DNA from 3 places in the Vibrio lentus genome. Region 3 is predicted to be linked to each of the others. Evidence: predicted binding sites of a transcription regulator. Region 3 holds the regulator's gene; each other region holds the start of a gene.
What was found. Region 3 encodes MetJ, which represses methionine synthesis genes. Its sites were predicted from a motif close to TTAGACNTNTANANGTCTAA; they were not measured.

Region 1 (4,984 bases), 190 kb from region 3:
GCTTCAAATTTGTTAGAAAATTTCGGGAAGATTCTTTCAATACCTTTATGCAATTTGGTATCGACAGGAATGATTGATTGGCTTGCTGCTCGAGTTCGACGAAGGTCGCTGTGGTATGCATCGATAACTTGCTGGTCATTCATAGAAGAGTGAATGGTCGTAATCGTGCCGGACTCAATGCCAAAGGCGTCATCAAGCACCTTGATGATAGGGACAATACAGTTAGTCGTGCATGAACCATTGGAAACGATTCGATGGTCAGCGGTAATAGTGTCGTGATTCACACCGTAAATAATGGTGTTATCCAGATCGTTAGCACCAGGATGTGAAAACAGCACCTTTTTCGCCCCAGCAGCAATGTGCGCTAGGCCGTCATCACGGCAACCGTAAACGCCAGTACAATCGAGAACAATATCAACCTCAAGGTCACGCCAAGGCAACAACTCAATATCAGCAAGGTGTAAGATACGAATCGTATCGAACTCTCCTTTGTCTTCAGCACCAACGCCATGATGAACATAGATGTGCTCTTGATCATTAGAGATTTTCTTGCCGAAGCGGCCGTGACTGGTGTCGTATTGCAATAGGTGAGCCATAGCGTCTGGCTGAGCAAGCTCATTGACAGCTACTACTTTGATTTGTTGGCTTTTGCCACTTTCATAGACAGCGCGTAATACATTACGCCCTATTCGTCCAAATCCGTTTATCGCGACTTTTAGCATAGTTCCGTACATCTAACCAAAATTTCGTGCAACAGATGATAACTGAATCCTACCTAAAAGGCATTACTTGAATAACTCAGTTTACTCATGACAGATTGATCTGCTGCTTGTAAGGATTAGTCTAGGAGAAAACAAATCCCAGATACAAAAAACCGAGCTCTACGCTCGGTTTTTTCTTTCATTTTACTGTTAACACTAGGCTAGCAATCAATGATTAAGCTAAAAGCTCTTTCGCTGTATTTACTACGTTTTCAGTAGTGAAACCGAACATCTTGAACAGCTCGCCTGCTGGTGCAGATTCGCCGAACGTTGTCATACCAATGATCTTGCCACCGAAGCCAACGTACTTGTACCAGAAGTCAGCAATGCCAGCTTCAACAGCGATACGAGCTGTAACGTCAGATGGAAGTACAGACTCACGGTACTGCGCGTCTTGCTTGTCGAATGCGTCAGTTGCAGGCATAGAAACTACGCGTACTTTCTTGCCTTCAGCTGTTAGTTCAGCAGCAGCGCTAACCGCTAGTTCAACTTCAGAACCAGTCGCGATAAGGATAAGCTCTGGTTTGCCTTCGCAATCTTTCAGGATGTAACCACCCTTAGCGATGTTTGCCACTTGCTCAGCGTCACGATCTTGTTGTGCAAGGTTTTGACGAGAGAAGATAAGTGCAGAAGGACCATCTTTACGTTCGATTGCCAGTTTCCAAGCAACAGCAGACTCAACTTGGTCACATGGACGCCATGTGCTCATGTTTGGAGTTAGACGTAGAGATGCGATCTGTTCAACCGGTTGGTGAGTAGGACCATCTTCGCCTAGGCCGATCGAATCGTGCGTGTAAACTTGGATGTTCTGAATTTTCATCAGAGCAGCCATACGCATTGCGTTACGTGCGTATTCCATAAACATTAGGAACGTCGCGCCGTATGGTACGAAACCACCGTGCAGAGCGATACCGTTCATAATAGCCGTCATACCGAATTCACGTACACCGTAGTGGATGTAGTTACCAGAAAAGTCATTTGTTTCAAGCGACTTAGAGCCAGACCACATAGTCAGGTTAGAAGGCGCAAGGTCAGCAGAGCCGCCCATGAATTCAGGTAGCATAGCACCGAACGCTTCTAGAGCATTTTGAGACGCTTTACGTGAAGCGATGTTAGCTGGGTTAGCTTGAAGGTCAGCAATGATTGCGTTTGCTTTCTCTTCCCACTCAGCTGGTAGTTCGCCGTTTGTACGACGTTTGAATTCTGCTGCTAGCTCAGGGTGAGCCGCTGCGTATGCGTCAAACTTAGCATTCCACGCTGCTTCTTTCGCTGCGCCTGCTTCTTTCGCATTCCACTCAGCTGCGATATCAGCTGGAATTTCGAAAGGACCGTGTTCCCAACCAAGTGCCGCTTTAGTTGCTGTAATTTCATCAGCGCCTAGTGGAGCACCGTGACAGTCGTGCGTACCCGCTTTGTTTGGAGAACCAAAACCGATGATAGTTTTAGTACAGATAAGTGTTGGACGAGGATCCGCTTTAGCTGCTTCAATAGCAGCATTGATAGCGTCAGCGTCGTGACCATCAACTGCTGGGATTACGTGCCAGCCGTAAGCTTCAAAACGCTTAGGTGTATCGTCAGAGAACCAACCTTCAACTTCGCCATCGATAGAGATGCCGTTGTCATCCCAGAAAGCAACCAGCTTACCAAGACCTAGCGTACCCGCTAGAGAACATGCTTCGTGAGAAATACCTTCCATCAGACAACCATCACCCATGAACGCATAAGTGAAGTGATCGACGATGTCGTGGCCTTCTTTGTTGAACTGTGCAGCCAATGATTTTTCAGCCATCGCCATACCAACAGCATTGGTGATGCCTTGGCCTAGAGGACCCGTCGTTGTTTCGATACCAGGAGCGTAACCGTACTCTGGGTGACCTGGAGTCTTAGAGTGCAGTTGACGGAAGTTTTTCAGGTCTTCAATTGAAAGCTCGTAACCTGCAAGATGAAGCAGAGAGTAAATCAACATTGAACCATGGCCGTTAGACAGAATAAAACGGTCTCGGTCAGCCCACTCTGGGTTTGCTGGGTTGTGGTTCAAGTGACCACGCCAAAGAACTTCAGCGATGTCAGCCATACCCATAGGTGCGCCAGGGTGGCCTGAATTTGCTTGTTGAACGCCATCCATGCTAAGTGCGCGAATTGCATTGGCTAGATCTTTACGAGAAGGCATGTCTGCTCCTGAGTACATAAGCGATTTAAAAAAGAGATTGATGCTAAAGTTTTCATTTTTATTAGCGCGGGTATTCTCTCAAACGACTTTAGCGACTGCAAACGTTTTACTGGCATTTTAACGGTCACTTTTCGCAATTTTCGAACATTTACATCACTTAGCAATGCGTTATCTCGACCGATACGCAAACGTTTAGTTATGACATATCATAAAAAAGAGCTTGTAATTCGACCGCTGGAATTTAGAATAGCCGTCTAGATGTAGAAACACCTACAAAATATACTGTATTTAATGGCGGCGCTTCCTAGCTTGCGACGCCTAAAATTATTTGCATTTAACTATTTGCAACTAAAAACTAAACTAAAAGTGGAGCTCTCATGGCTAAGCACCTATTCACTTCTGAATCTGTTTCAGAAGGCCATCCAGATAAAATTGCAGACCAAATCTCTGATGCTGTTCTTGATGCCATCTTGGAACAAGATCCAAAAGCACGTGTTGCTTGTGAGACTTACGTAAAAACCGGCATGGTTATGGTTGGCGGTGAAGTAACAACGTCTGCATGGGTTGATATCGAAGAAATCACTCGTGAAACAGTTCGTGAAATTGGTTACGTTCATTCTGATATGGGCTTTGACGCTGACTCTTGTGCAGTACTAAACACAATTGGTAAGCAGTCTCCAGACATCAACCAAGGTGTTGATAAAGCCGATCCTAAAGATCAAGGCGCAGGCGACCAAGGTATCATGTTTGGTTACGCGACTAACGAAACACCAATCCTAATGCCAGCTCCAATTACTTATTCTCACCTTCTTGTTAAGAAGCAAGCTGAAGTACGTAAGAGCGGCAAGCTTGACTTCCTTCGCCCAGATGCGAAATCTCAAGTTACGTTCCAATACGACCAAGGTAAGATTGTTGGTATCGACGCAGTGGTTCTTTCAACTCAACACTGTGATTCAGTAACAACACCTGACCTACGTGAAGCGGTAATGGAAGAGATCATCAAGCCAGTACTTCCTGCTGAGTGGATCAACAAAGACACTAACTTCTTCATCAACCCAACCGGCCGTTTCGTAATCGGTGGCCCAATGGGTGACTGTGGTCTAACCGGTCGTAAGATCATCGTTGATACCTACGGCGGCGCAGCTCGTCACGGTGGCGGTGCATTCTCTGGTAAAGATCCATCAAAAGTTGACCGTTCTGCAGCTTACGCAGCTCGTTACGTTGCGAAAAACATCGTTGCTGCTGGTATGGCTGACCGTTGTGAGATTCAATTGTCTTACGCTATCGGTGTTGCAGATCCAACATCTATCATGGTTGAAACGTTTGGTACTGAGAAAGTAGCTCACGAAATCATCATTGAAGCAGTTCGTCAAAACTTCGACCTACGTCCATACGGTCTTCAAGAGATGCTGAACCTTCTTCAGCCTATCTACAAGCAGACTGCTGCATACGGCCACTTCGGTCGTGAAGAGTTCCCTTGGGAAGCGACTGACAAAGCAGCAATCCTTGCGGACTTCGCTGGCCTAAAATAATTTAGCCACTGCGATTTGTTTCTTTAAAGCCCTTACTGCTTAGTAAGGGCTTTATTTTTATGCACTTACCAAACCTTTCCTTGCTAGAACACCCTGCCCAAGTCTTCTTTACCGTTAACCACTTAGTATAAAAACCCACCGATAATTTGTGTTTTCGAACACTACTGACAATAGTTAAGGTAACTCCTAGGCGATCAAGCTCACATTTAACTCAAAGTAATTCAGTCTGATAGCTCTCGTTAAATGCACGCTAGAACAATAACTGGGACGAAAAAGAGCATTTTAGCTCAACACCATAATCCTCATATGATCGCAATACTGAGCTTTATGGAACTATAACTAGGACGTTATTTAACTAGGGGGATATATGCCTCGTACTGTACACCCATCCGAACTGAACGATAAGAAACACAAGGTCAGCGATCAGGATTATGCTCGCACTATTCCTTGTAACCAAGTAAGCATATCCGCCCCATTCCATTGGTTATCGCTTGCACTGCATGACTTAGTGAGAATGCCAT
Region 2 (4,984 bases), 1.1 Mb from region 3:
GTCTCAATGGTAATCACATCGGCATCTAGCGCGGCCACTGAATCAATGATCTCGTTGAACTCGCTGTAACACATGTGGGTGTGGATCTGAGTCTCAGGCTTGGCACTCGCTGCTGAAATCTTAAAAGCATCCACTGCCCACTCTAAATATTCGGCATGGTCACGCTTTTTCAGTGGCAAGCCTTCGCGAATAGCAGGCTCATCAATTTGAATAATGTTAATGCCTGCGTCTTGTAAATCCGACACTTCATCACGCAGCGCAAACGCCAATTGATTGGTGATCTCTTTACGTGAGATATCTTCACGCGGGAATGTCCAACATAAGATAGTGACAGGCCCTGTAAGCATGCCTTTCATCTGCTTTGAAGTCAGAGATTGAGCATAGGTAGACCATTCCACCGTCATCGGCTTTTCACGCTCAATATCCGCAACAACGATTGCTGGTTTCACGCAGCGAGAGCCATAACTTTGTACCCAGCCAAACTTAGTCGTTTGGAAGCCGGCTAGGTTTTCTGCAAAGTATTCCACCATGTCATTACGCTCAGCTTCACCATGCACAAGCACATCTAAATCAAGGGCTTCCTGACGTTTGACCGCATCCGCAATGTGACCTTTTAGTGCGTTGGTGTATTCCGCTTCACTCAATTGACCAGTGCGGTAAGCACTACGCTGAACTCGGATCTCACCTGTTTGTGGGAATGAACCGATCGTTGTGGTTGGTAACAACGGTAAGCCGAGAACTTCAGACTGATGCGCCGCACGTTCTGCATAAGGCGCACTTCGCTCTGCTAACGCTTTAGTGATGGTATTAAGGCGCTCTTGTACCTGAGGCTTATTCACATGAGTCGCGCTCTTACGAGCAACAATTGGTTGGCTGTACGTCTCACACGCTAAGATGGCATTATGATCGCCATCTAACGCGGCCCCCAATAAACTCACCTCAGTGACTTTTTGTTTCGCGAAAGCAAACCAACTCTTCACTTCTTCGCTGAGCGAATCTTCTAACTCCAAATCTACCGGGCTATGCAGCAAAGAACATGAACTAGCCACCCACAGTTTGTCTCCTAGCTTCTCTTTCACTGGCTGTAATCGCTCCAGTTGCGTGGCCAAATCAGCTCGCCACACATTACGACCGTTAATCGCCCCTGCAGAAAGCACCCAATCTTCCGGTAGCTTGTTTACCACTTCATCAAGTTGCTGCGGTGCTGCAGCCAAGTCGATGTGTAAGCCGTTGACGGGCAGCTCTACGATTTTATCTAGCGTGTCTGTCACCGAATCAAAGTAAGTGGTAAGCAATAGTTTTACATCGCCTTGAATCACTTGATAAGCCAGTTTGAATGAATCTACCCACTTAGTCTCAAGTTCCAGAGAGAGAATGGGTTCATCGATTTGAACCCACTCAACACCCAGCTTAGCGAGTTTTGCCAAAATAGCTTGGTAAGCGGTAAGAAGACGTGGAAGTAGAGATAAGCGGTCAAAGTCCTCTTCTACTTCTTTGCCTAAGTACAAGTAAGAGAGTGGTCCAAGAAGTACAGGCTTAACTTTGTGTCCTGCTTTGATCGCTTCGTTCACTTCGTCAAACAGCTGCGGCCAACTCACTTCAAACGAATCATCTTTACTGAACTCAGGAACAATGTAGTGGTAATTGGTGTTGAACCACTTGGTCATGTCAGAAGCCGCTGAACTGTCTTTCGTGACATCATTCGACGTATGCGTACCACCGCAGCAAGTAGATTGAACTTGAGACTGACCACGACCAACGCGGAACAAGGTATCTAAATCTGGGAAAGCTTTTTCATCTTCAGAACCACCAGCATGACGCTTGGGAACATGGCCTAGAAGTAGCGTCGTTGTCAGAACATGGTCGTACCATGCAAAGTCACCCGCAGTTGCAAAGCTAAGATTCGCGTCGGTTTGTACATTCCAGTTACGCTTTCTTAGCTCGCTGCCGAGCTGCTTAAGCTCTGATTGGTTAATCTCACCGCGCCAGTATTTTTCTAGTGTAAATTTAAGTTCGCGTTTTTCACCGATGCGTGGGTAACCAAGAATATGCGTTGTTGTCGTCATGAGTCTGTTCCTTATTCGATAATTTTAATTTCCGGTCAGACTGCCTGTGATGATTTCATTTTTTACAAAGGCGTCTGGATGGCTAAACTATCGCCTTAATCCGATCTATGAACAACGTCCAAATATTCATCTTGTTTATTAATAATATTCATCTTGAATCATCCAAAGATGAACAGTTTAAATCCATCTGGACATCTAGACGTTTACAAGAGAGCAAAAACACCGTAGGGTGATTATTAAGAAATATTGAATTGGCTTAGGGAATATGAGGAATACTCATGATAGAGCTTAAACACCTTCGAACATTGACCACCTTGAGAGACAGCGGCTCACTGACTGCGACCGCAACCTCTCTTCACCTGACTCAGTCGGCGCTTTCGCATCAATTGAAAGACCTTGAGGCTCGTATTGGCGGTCAGCTTTTCCTGCGTAAAACTAGGCCCGTAAAATTCACCTCTGAGGGTGAGATCTTGCTTAAGCTCGCAGATGAGATACAACCAAGAATTGCCAAAGCAGAGAACGAACTCGCGAGCCTGAAAGAGGATGTGAATGGGCGATTGCACATGGCGATCGAATGTCACTCCTGCTTCCAATGGTTAATGCCCGCTTTGAAGGAGTACCAAGTTGCTTGGCCAAGCGTGACCCTAGATTTCTCGTCAGGGTTTGGCTTTGAACCTTTACCGGCTTTGATGGCTGGGGAATTGGACTTGGTGATCACCTCAGACATTCAGCCGCGTTCAGAGGTCCATTACGAACCGCTCTTTGATTTTGAAATGCGTTTAATCACCGCTATTAACTCCCCTTTGGCGGAAAAGCCAAGTATCGATCCGCAAGATCTTAGCGATATCACGATGCTCTCTTATCCAGTTCAAAAGCAGCGTCTTGATGTTGTGAAGCACTTTTTGCAGCCGGCAGGCGTAGAGCCTAAAAAATGGAAACAGGCAGACAACACATTGATGTTGGTGCAGATGGTATCAGCAGGTCTAGGGGTTGCAGCCTTACCTAATTGGGCGATCAGTGAGTTTTCAAGACAAGGGTTAATCGCCAGTAAACCATTGGGCAACGGACTTTCAAGACGATTGTTTGCTGCGGTAAGAAACTCAGAGAAAGACAAACGTTATCTGCAGGCTTTCTTTAGCACGGCAAGACAGCAGAGTAAGAGCCACCTAGATGGGATTGAGGTCGTTTAAGAGACTCGTTGTTGGGTTAGTTTATGCATGCGTTGAACCAGATAGGTATGCGCCAGAAACAAAAAAGTCACAGGTTATCTGTGACTTTTTTATTACCAATACCGACAACAGGCAATGAGTGTTAATTCACGATAGAAGAAACTCTCATTGTGAGCTTATCTTGAGTAAGACTTGAACTGATTCGTCAGTGGGTCGTATTGATAGCCAAGCATATCGAGCTTACCGACGACACTTTCTATATCCATTTCATACATGCTGACCAGCTCTTCAAAACTATCGCATTCCAAACGAAGCTTTTCGTTGACGATCCCGAGCAAGATAATGCTATCGAAACCTTTGACGTTGCTTAAATCCATCCTGAACTCCTAACGAACACACGATTAGAATTAAGTTTAGAACGCTTACCAGCCGCATGCTTAAAAACAGATCACACTTCTTTCGCTAGCACGGATTTTATCGACTAAAAGTTTCGCAAGCTCGACAACCTCTTACAACGCCCAAACCGGTGTTAAGCCAATCACTGACGCTAACAACATCAGCAATGCTATCGTTAACTGCAACTTCTCAGGTGTTTTGACAAACAGCAAATGCCAACACCAAACCACGATAGAAGAGATAAGCAAAGCAAAGCTAAACAACAAGGTTGAAATAACAGGTTCTAGTTGCGCTTCAGACAGTGAATAAACGTTAATCACTGTCGCCAACACCACCAGCATGCCACTTAATACGCCCACAACAGGCAGAACGCGATGAAATGCTTGTAAGCGCGTTCTTGCGATAGTCAGCAGTAAATGTCCGAAAGAAGCACCCAGTAAAGCCACCAACAACACAGTAGTGATAATACCCACTGGGTTTACCTGTTCGCTTGCTTGGATAGCAACGTATGACAGCGCCAAACCACACGCAAGATACATCACCCAGATAGGGCCTGAGTCACGTGTCTTCTTAGTTTGAACTTGAGAATAGAAGTAAAAGATAGCGAATACGATCAGAAACGCTTCAATTCTTAATGAAGCAACAGCAAGCCAAAGCACGCCAATCGCAGGTAACATCTTGTGAATACGGCCACGTTGACCAGGGCAAATATCCCCCTTCACTAAGATTAAAGTTAAGATCAGTTGGGCTCCTAATAACATGGGAGCAAATTGTACTAATAATGATTCGACCATTGTGGATCTACTTATTCAGACTTATTTTCGCGAATAATATCAAAAACTGCCCCGAACACTAATCAAAATCACAAATTAGCGACACGACTCAACGCTTCTACTATGCTGTTTTATGGTGTGGCGGGTGGACGTTAGCGACTGACTCTAGAAAGACACTAGAACTAACAGGGGCATGTTCTACTGGCTAGTCTAGCCTCATGCCGCTATAATTCCCGCCTCAAAAATCAGAGGTTGAAATATGTACAGCGATATCACTCCTATTCACGAACACAAAAAATACTGGGCCGAGTGCTACGGAACAGCACCCTTTTTGCCTACCAGTAGAAAGGAGATGGATGCTCTTGGATGGGATAGCTGTGACATTATTATTGTAACTGGTGACGCTTATGTCGATCACCCGAGCTTTGGTATGGCTATCATTGGCCGTTTGCTTGAAGCTCAAGGTTTCCGCGTGGGCATCATTGCTCAACCAAAGTGGGACAGTAAAGATGCGTTCATGGAACTGGGTAGACCTAACCTATTCTTCGGCATCACTGCGGGTAACATGGATTCCATGATC
Region 3 (4,984 bases):
GTTGAGAAGCGGCTTCGCCTTCAAGCAGTGCTTCAATCAGTTCAAGCTGGAACTGACGAAGGGTTTGTAGGCATTCATGAGCAATGCGGCCATCTTTGTCGAGCGCTTCAACAAACTCAATCAAACGGTTGGTTGTTTTACCCGCTGCTGATACAACGACTAAATCCGTTGCTGATGAGTATTCTCTAAGAATGTTGACCACGCGTTGGTAACATTCAGGATTCGCTAAACTGCTGCCACCAAATTTATGTAGCTGGCGAAAGGTTGCCATTATTAACCCTCCCCTTCAGCGATAAAGCGTTGCGTTCTTTCGAAAGCTTGCTTGAGATCGTCGATGAGGTCTTCTGCATCTTCAAGACCAACAGAAAGGCGCAGTAGTTGTTGAGAAACACCCGCTTCTGCTAGAGCTTCTTCGCCCATCGCACGGTGAGTCATCGACGCAGGGTGACAAATCAAGCTTTCAACACCACCCAGTGATTCAGCCAAAGAAAATAGCTCTAACTTATCGACAAAATATTTAAGTGCTTCAAAAGAGCCCGCAAACTCAAAGCTCAGCATGGAACCAAAGCCCAACTGCTGTTTCTTCGCGATCTCGTGACCCGGATGTTCAGGAAGGCTTGGGTGGTAAATTGTACCCACCAGATCTTGTTGTTGCAGAGCCGTCAGAATTTCACGTGAGCTTTCTTCGTGAACACGCATACGCGCACCTAGCGTACGAATACCACGTAGAGTCATATAGCTATCAAATGGTGTGCCGGTTGCACCAATACAGTTGCCCCACCATGCTAACTCTTCAGCGTGTTCTTCAGTTTTCGTGACCACAACGCCACCAATAACATCTGAGTGTCCATTGATGTACTTGGTGGTTGAGTGGATAACAAAATCAGCACCCAGCTCTAAAGGCTTTTGGAACACAGGCGTCAAAAACGTGTTGTCGACAGCAACCAGAGCACCCACTTCTTTCGCTTTGCGGCAAGTTTCTGCAATATCAACCACACGAACCAATGGATTCGATGGTGTTTCAATTAAGATCAACTTTGGCTTAAGCGCGATCGCTGCATCCAGCGCGGCTTGATCCGATTGATCAACAAACAGAACTTTGAAGTCACCTTTAAGTGAGCGTGTATTAAACAGACGGTAAGTGCCGCCGTAGCAGTCGTGCGGTGCGATAATAAGATCATCGCCACCTAAGAAAGCAGAAACCCATAAGTTAAGTGCCGAAGTACCACAGTTAGTGACAACCGCGCCTTTACCAGACTCAAGTTCAAACAGTGCCGTTTCTAATAAACCACGGTTTGGGTTACCAGAGCGGGTATAATCATACTTTGGCACTTCACCAAAAGCGGGAAACCCATAGTTAGTCGAAAGATAAATAGGTGGGACAACGGCATGGTGTTGCGTGTCTGACTCGATGCCAGTACGTACTGCGATGGTTGCTGGCTTCCGGCTGCTCATAGGTGCTTCCTTACAAGTTTTGCGTCTGAGAATCACAGCTGCTTGTCGGCATTTTGCGGCTGTGTTAGATATATGTTATTCACTTTACTTTCATAAACGTGAGACGTCAACACTTCTAGACGTCCATATGTCTTTGCTTATGGCAGTAAATCCCGCTAAAATCACCACTATTAATTTATTCTAACAACTAAAGTGATGAAGGTACGCAATGGCCGACTGGAATGGTGAATACATAAGCCCATATGCTGAGCATGGAAAGAAAAGCGAACAAGTAAAGAAAATTACAGTTTCTATCCCTCTAAAAGTGTTAAAGGTTCTTACTGACGAGCGTACTCGCCGCCAGATTAATAACCTACGCCATGCAACAAACAGTGAGCTACTGTGCGAAGCCTTTCTACATGCGTACACAGGCCAACCACTACCAACGGATGAAGACCTTCGTAAAGACCGTCCAGACGATATCCCTACTGAAGTGAAAAAACTGATGACAGAGATGGGTATCGAGTTCGAAGCGTTTGACGAAGAATAAAAACAACTCAGTCACTGCCTTCAATATTGATTCGCGATAACTGAACCCTATTTGTCACATCAACCACTATGCCCTCTATGACTGCGCAGTGAATGATAGACATAAAAAAACCGACTCCTAATGGGTCGGTTTTTTATTATTCTTTTTCGCTCAATAGAGCGACCGCTATAATAAGCTATTAAGCCATATAGTTAGCAGGCATCTCAATACGAGCAACGCCAGACTCAACCGCCGCTTCCGCAACAGCTTTTGCAACGCGAGGAAGTAGACGTGGGTCCATTGGCTTAGGAATGATGTAACCTGTACCAAACTCCAATGCAGTCTCACCCGCAGCGGCTAGAACTTCAGCTGGAACTTCTTCTTTTGCTAACTCACGAATCGCCTTAACTGCAGCTAGCTTCATCTCATCATTGATTTCGCTTGCACGCACATCGAGTGCACCACGGAAAATGAATGGGAAACAAAGTACGTTGTTTACTTGGTTAGGGTAATCACTACGGCCTGTACCCATAATTAGGTCAGAACGAACCTCGTGAGCAAGCTCAGGCTTGATCTCTGGATCTGGGTTTGAACATGCAAACACGACTGGCTTATCAGCCATCAGCGTTAGTGCTTCAGCTGGTAATAGGTTAGGACCCGATACACCCAAGAACAGATCAGCGCCTTCGATAACATCTTCAAGTGTGCGCTTATCAGTGTTGTTTGCGAACAACGCTTTGTATTCGTTTAGGTCATCACGACGAGTGTGGATCACACCTTTACGGTCAAGCATGTAGATCTTCTCGCGCTGAGCGCCACACTTAATCAGTAGCTCCATACATGCTACAGCCGCTGCGCCAGCACCTAAACAAACGATCTTACACTCTTCAAGTTTCTTACCCTGAAGTTCGATCGCGTTCAGCATACCCGCTGCCGTTACAATCGCAGTACCGTGTTGGTCATCGTGGAATACAGGTACATCACAACGCTCGATCAGGCGACGTTCAATCTCAAAACAATCTGGTGCTTTGATGTCTTCTAGGTTAATACCACCGAATGTATCTGCGATATTCGCAACCGTATCAACGAACTCATCGATTGTGCGGTGTTTTACTTCAATATCGATAGAATCTAAACCAGCAAAACGCTTAAACAGTAGCGCTTTACCTTCCATTACAGGTTTAGAAGCAATAGGACCAAGGTTACCTAGGCCAAGAATCGCAGTACCGTTAGAGATAACAGCAACCATGTTGCCCTTACCTGTGTATTTATAGACGTTATCAACGTTCTGTGCGATCTCGCGAACAGGCTCAGCCACGCCTGGGCTGTATGCAAGTGCTAGATCTTCTGCAGAGTTTGCAGGCTTCGTCAGTGCTACGGCAATTTTGCCTGGAATTGGGAACTCATGATAATCAAGAGCTTGCTGACGGAATCGTTCTTGAGGCGATAATTCTTGAGAGGATTGATCTTGGCGGCTGTCTTCAGACATAGGTGTAGGTTCCTAGGATATTATTATTTGGGGGATCTTGTTCATGTTAATAGATGTACTTCAAAGTTCCTAGGTGGTTAAAGCCTCTGTCTCATTAAAAAACGAGATTTCACTACTAATAAGACCAGTGAGCAGTTGAAATTACTATCGCTTGTTGAACTTTCGAGCGGATTTCTAGGGAGGAGTAATTCAGGGGGAAAGTGTTGGAGCTAAACTCAAATCGACAGCCTATCGTCGAGATAAGCGAAGAGTGTTATTAAAGTCAGGGGTTTCTCAAATTTCAGGCAACAAAAAAGGACACCGAAGTGTCCTTTTTCATGTCTAAATAGCGAGAATTACTTCTTGCTAGAAAGAGCACCGAAACGCTTGTTAAAGCGATCTACACGGCCGCCTGTATCTACGATACGTTGCTTACCAGTGTAGAATGGGTGACATTTGTCACATACGTCTAGGTGAATACCATCTTTACCTAGAGTAGAGTTGAATTCGAATGTGTTGCCGCAAGAACAAGTTGCTGTTACTGCTTTGTATTCTGGGTGGATTCCAGCTTTCATGGGATAACCTCAATTAGGCCGTGTCGCCATCCGATTCTAAGCCGGACACCACACGTTGTTAAAAAATAAAATAAAGACACCGCAGCATCACTAAAAAGCGATAAAGCCATACCTTTAAGGCGCAGTATAGTAATGAATCTGTGAGGTAGGATCAACTGATTTGATACATTTTTCACCAACACAGTCCTTAAACCCTCTATTAAGCGTTATTTTCTGGCTCCAGTAGCATTCAAGCCTCAAGTAAGCTCTGTCATCTAAACTGCTCCTCGAATTTAACGCCCTTATCCATTAGACTGTTCGCTCTCGTCAACTCAGATAAAGCCGTCCCTTTATGCGTCCAATGATTGCCCGTGTGGCACTGCCTGTTCCACTCGACAAGCAGTTCGATTACAAGATTCCTAGCCACCTATTTCCGATTATTGGCGGTCGAGTTTCTGTGCCTTTTGGACGACAAACCTTAACCGGTATCGTGACGGCTCTGGTTAACGAATCAGAATTCGATCTCGACAAGCTCAAACCTATTAAAGCCTTATTAGACAACCAACCCGTTTGGCCTGAATCGGTCTACTCACTCTTGGTATGGTGCAGTCAATTCTATCAGTACCCTCTTGGCGAAACTTTGGCTAACGCTCTGCCTAGCGCTTTACGAAAAGGCAAAGCTGCCGATTTCGCAACGCTTGTCGAATGGCAACTAACCCCATCAGGTAGAGATCAACTAATGCAAGGCTTTGGTCGCGCAGTCAAACAAGCCAAAGTAATGCACATGCTTGAACACGGTGCAGTTCCTCATCAAGAGTTCATTGATGAAGAGGTGGGCAGCGCAGTACTGAAGACATTGGAAGAAAAAGGCTGGATTGAGTCGGTAGAAAAAAAACCGAAGCGCAAGCCATGGCCAATGGAACTCGAAAACGACCAAGACAAGCCAAAACTCAATGCAGAACAAGCGATCGCGATTGCGACAGTAAACAGTCAAACTGA

Region 1: the regulator MetJ is predicted to act here: its motif matches at 3,178-3,197, upstream of metK (methionine adenosyltransferase).
Region 2: the regulator MetJ is predicted to act here: its motif matches at 2,254-2,273, upstream of metE (5-methyltetrahydropteroyltriglutamate--homocysteine S-methyltransferase).

The regions. Positions count from the first base shown of each region.
Region 1 covers NZ_JAUFQE010000002.1:2,591,623-2,596,606, forward strand. The annotation lists gene epd (erythrose-4-phosphate dehydrogenase) at 1-722, opposite strand, end outside; gene tkt (transketolase) at 937-2,931, opposite strand; gene metK (methionine adenosyltransferase) at 3,309-4,463, shown strand; gene QWZ07_RS19950 (DUF2189 domain-containing protein) at 4,831-4,984, shown strand, end outside.
Region 2 covers NZ_JAUFQE010000002.1:1,725,889-1,730,872, forward strand. The annotation lists gene metE (5-methyltetrahydropteroyltriglutamate--homocysteine S-methyltransferase) at 1-2,066, opposite strand, end outside; gene QWZ07_RS16130 (LysR substrate-binding domain-containing protein) at 2,345-3,256, shown strand; gene QWZ07_RS16135 (DUF4250 domain-containing protein) at 3,412-3,612, opposite strand; gene QWZ07_RS16140 (HI_1241 family integral membrane domain) at 3,745-4,425, opposite strand; partial or broken gene QWZ07_RS16145 (YgiQ family radical SAM protein) at 4,757-4,984, shown strand, end outside.
Region 3 covers NZ_JAUFQE010000002.1:2,784,135-2,789,118, forward strand. The annotation lists gene QWZ07_RS21015 (bifunctional aspartate kinase/homoserine dehydrogenase II) at 1-271, opposite strand, end outside; gene QWZ07_RS21020 (O-succinylhomoserine (thiol)-lyase) at 274-1,455, opposite strand; gene metJ (met regulon transcriptional regulator MetJ) at 1,664-1,984, shown strand; gene QWZ07_RS21030 (malic enzyme-like NAD(P)-binding protein) at 2,163-3,452, opposite strand; gene rpmE (50S ribosomal protein L31) at 3,788-4,006, opposite strand; gene priA (primosomal protein N') at 4,338-4,984, shown strand, end outside.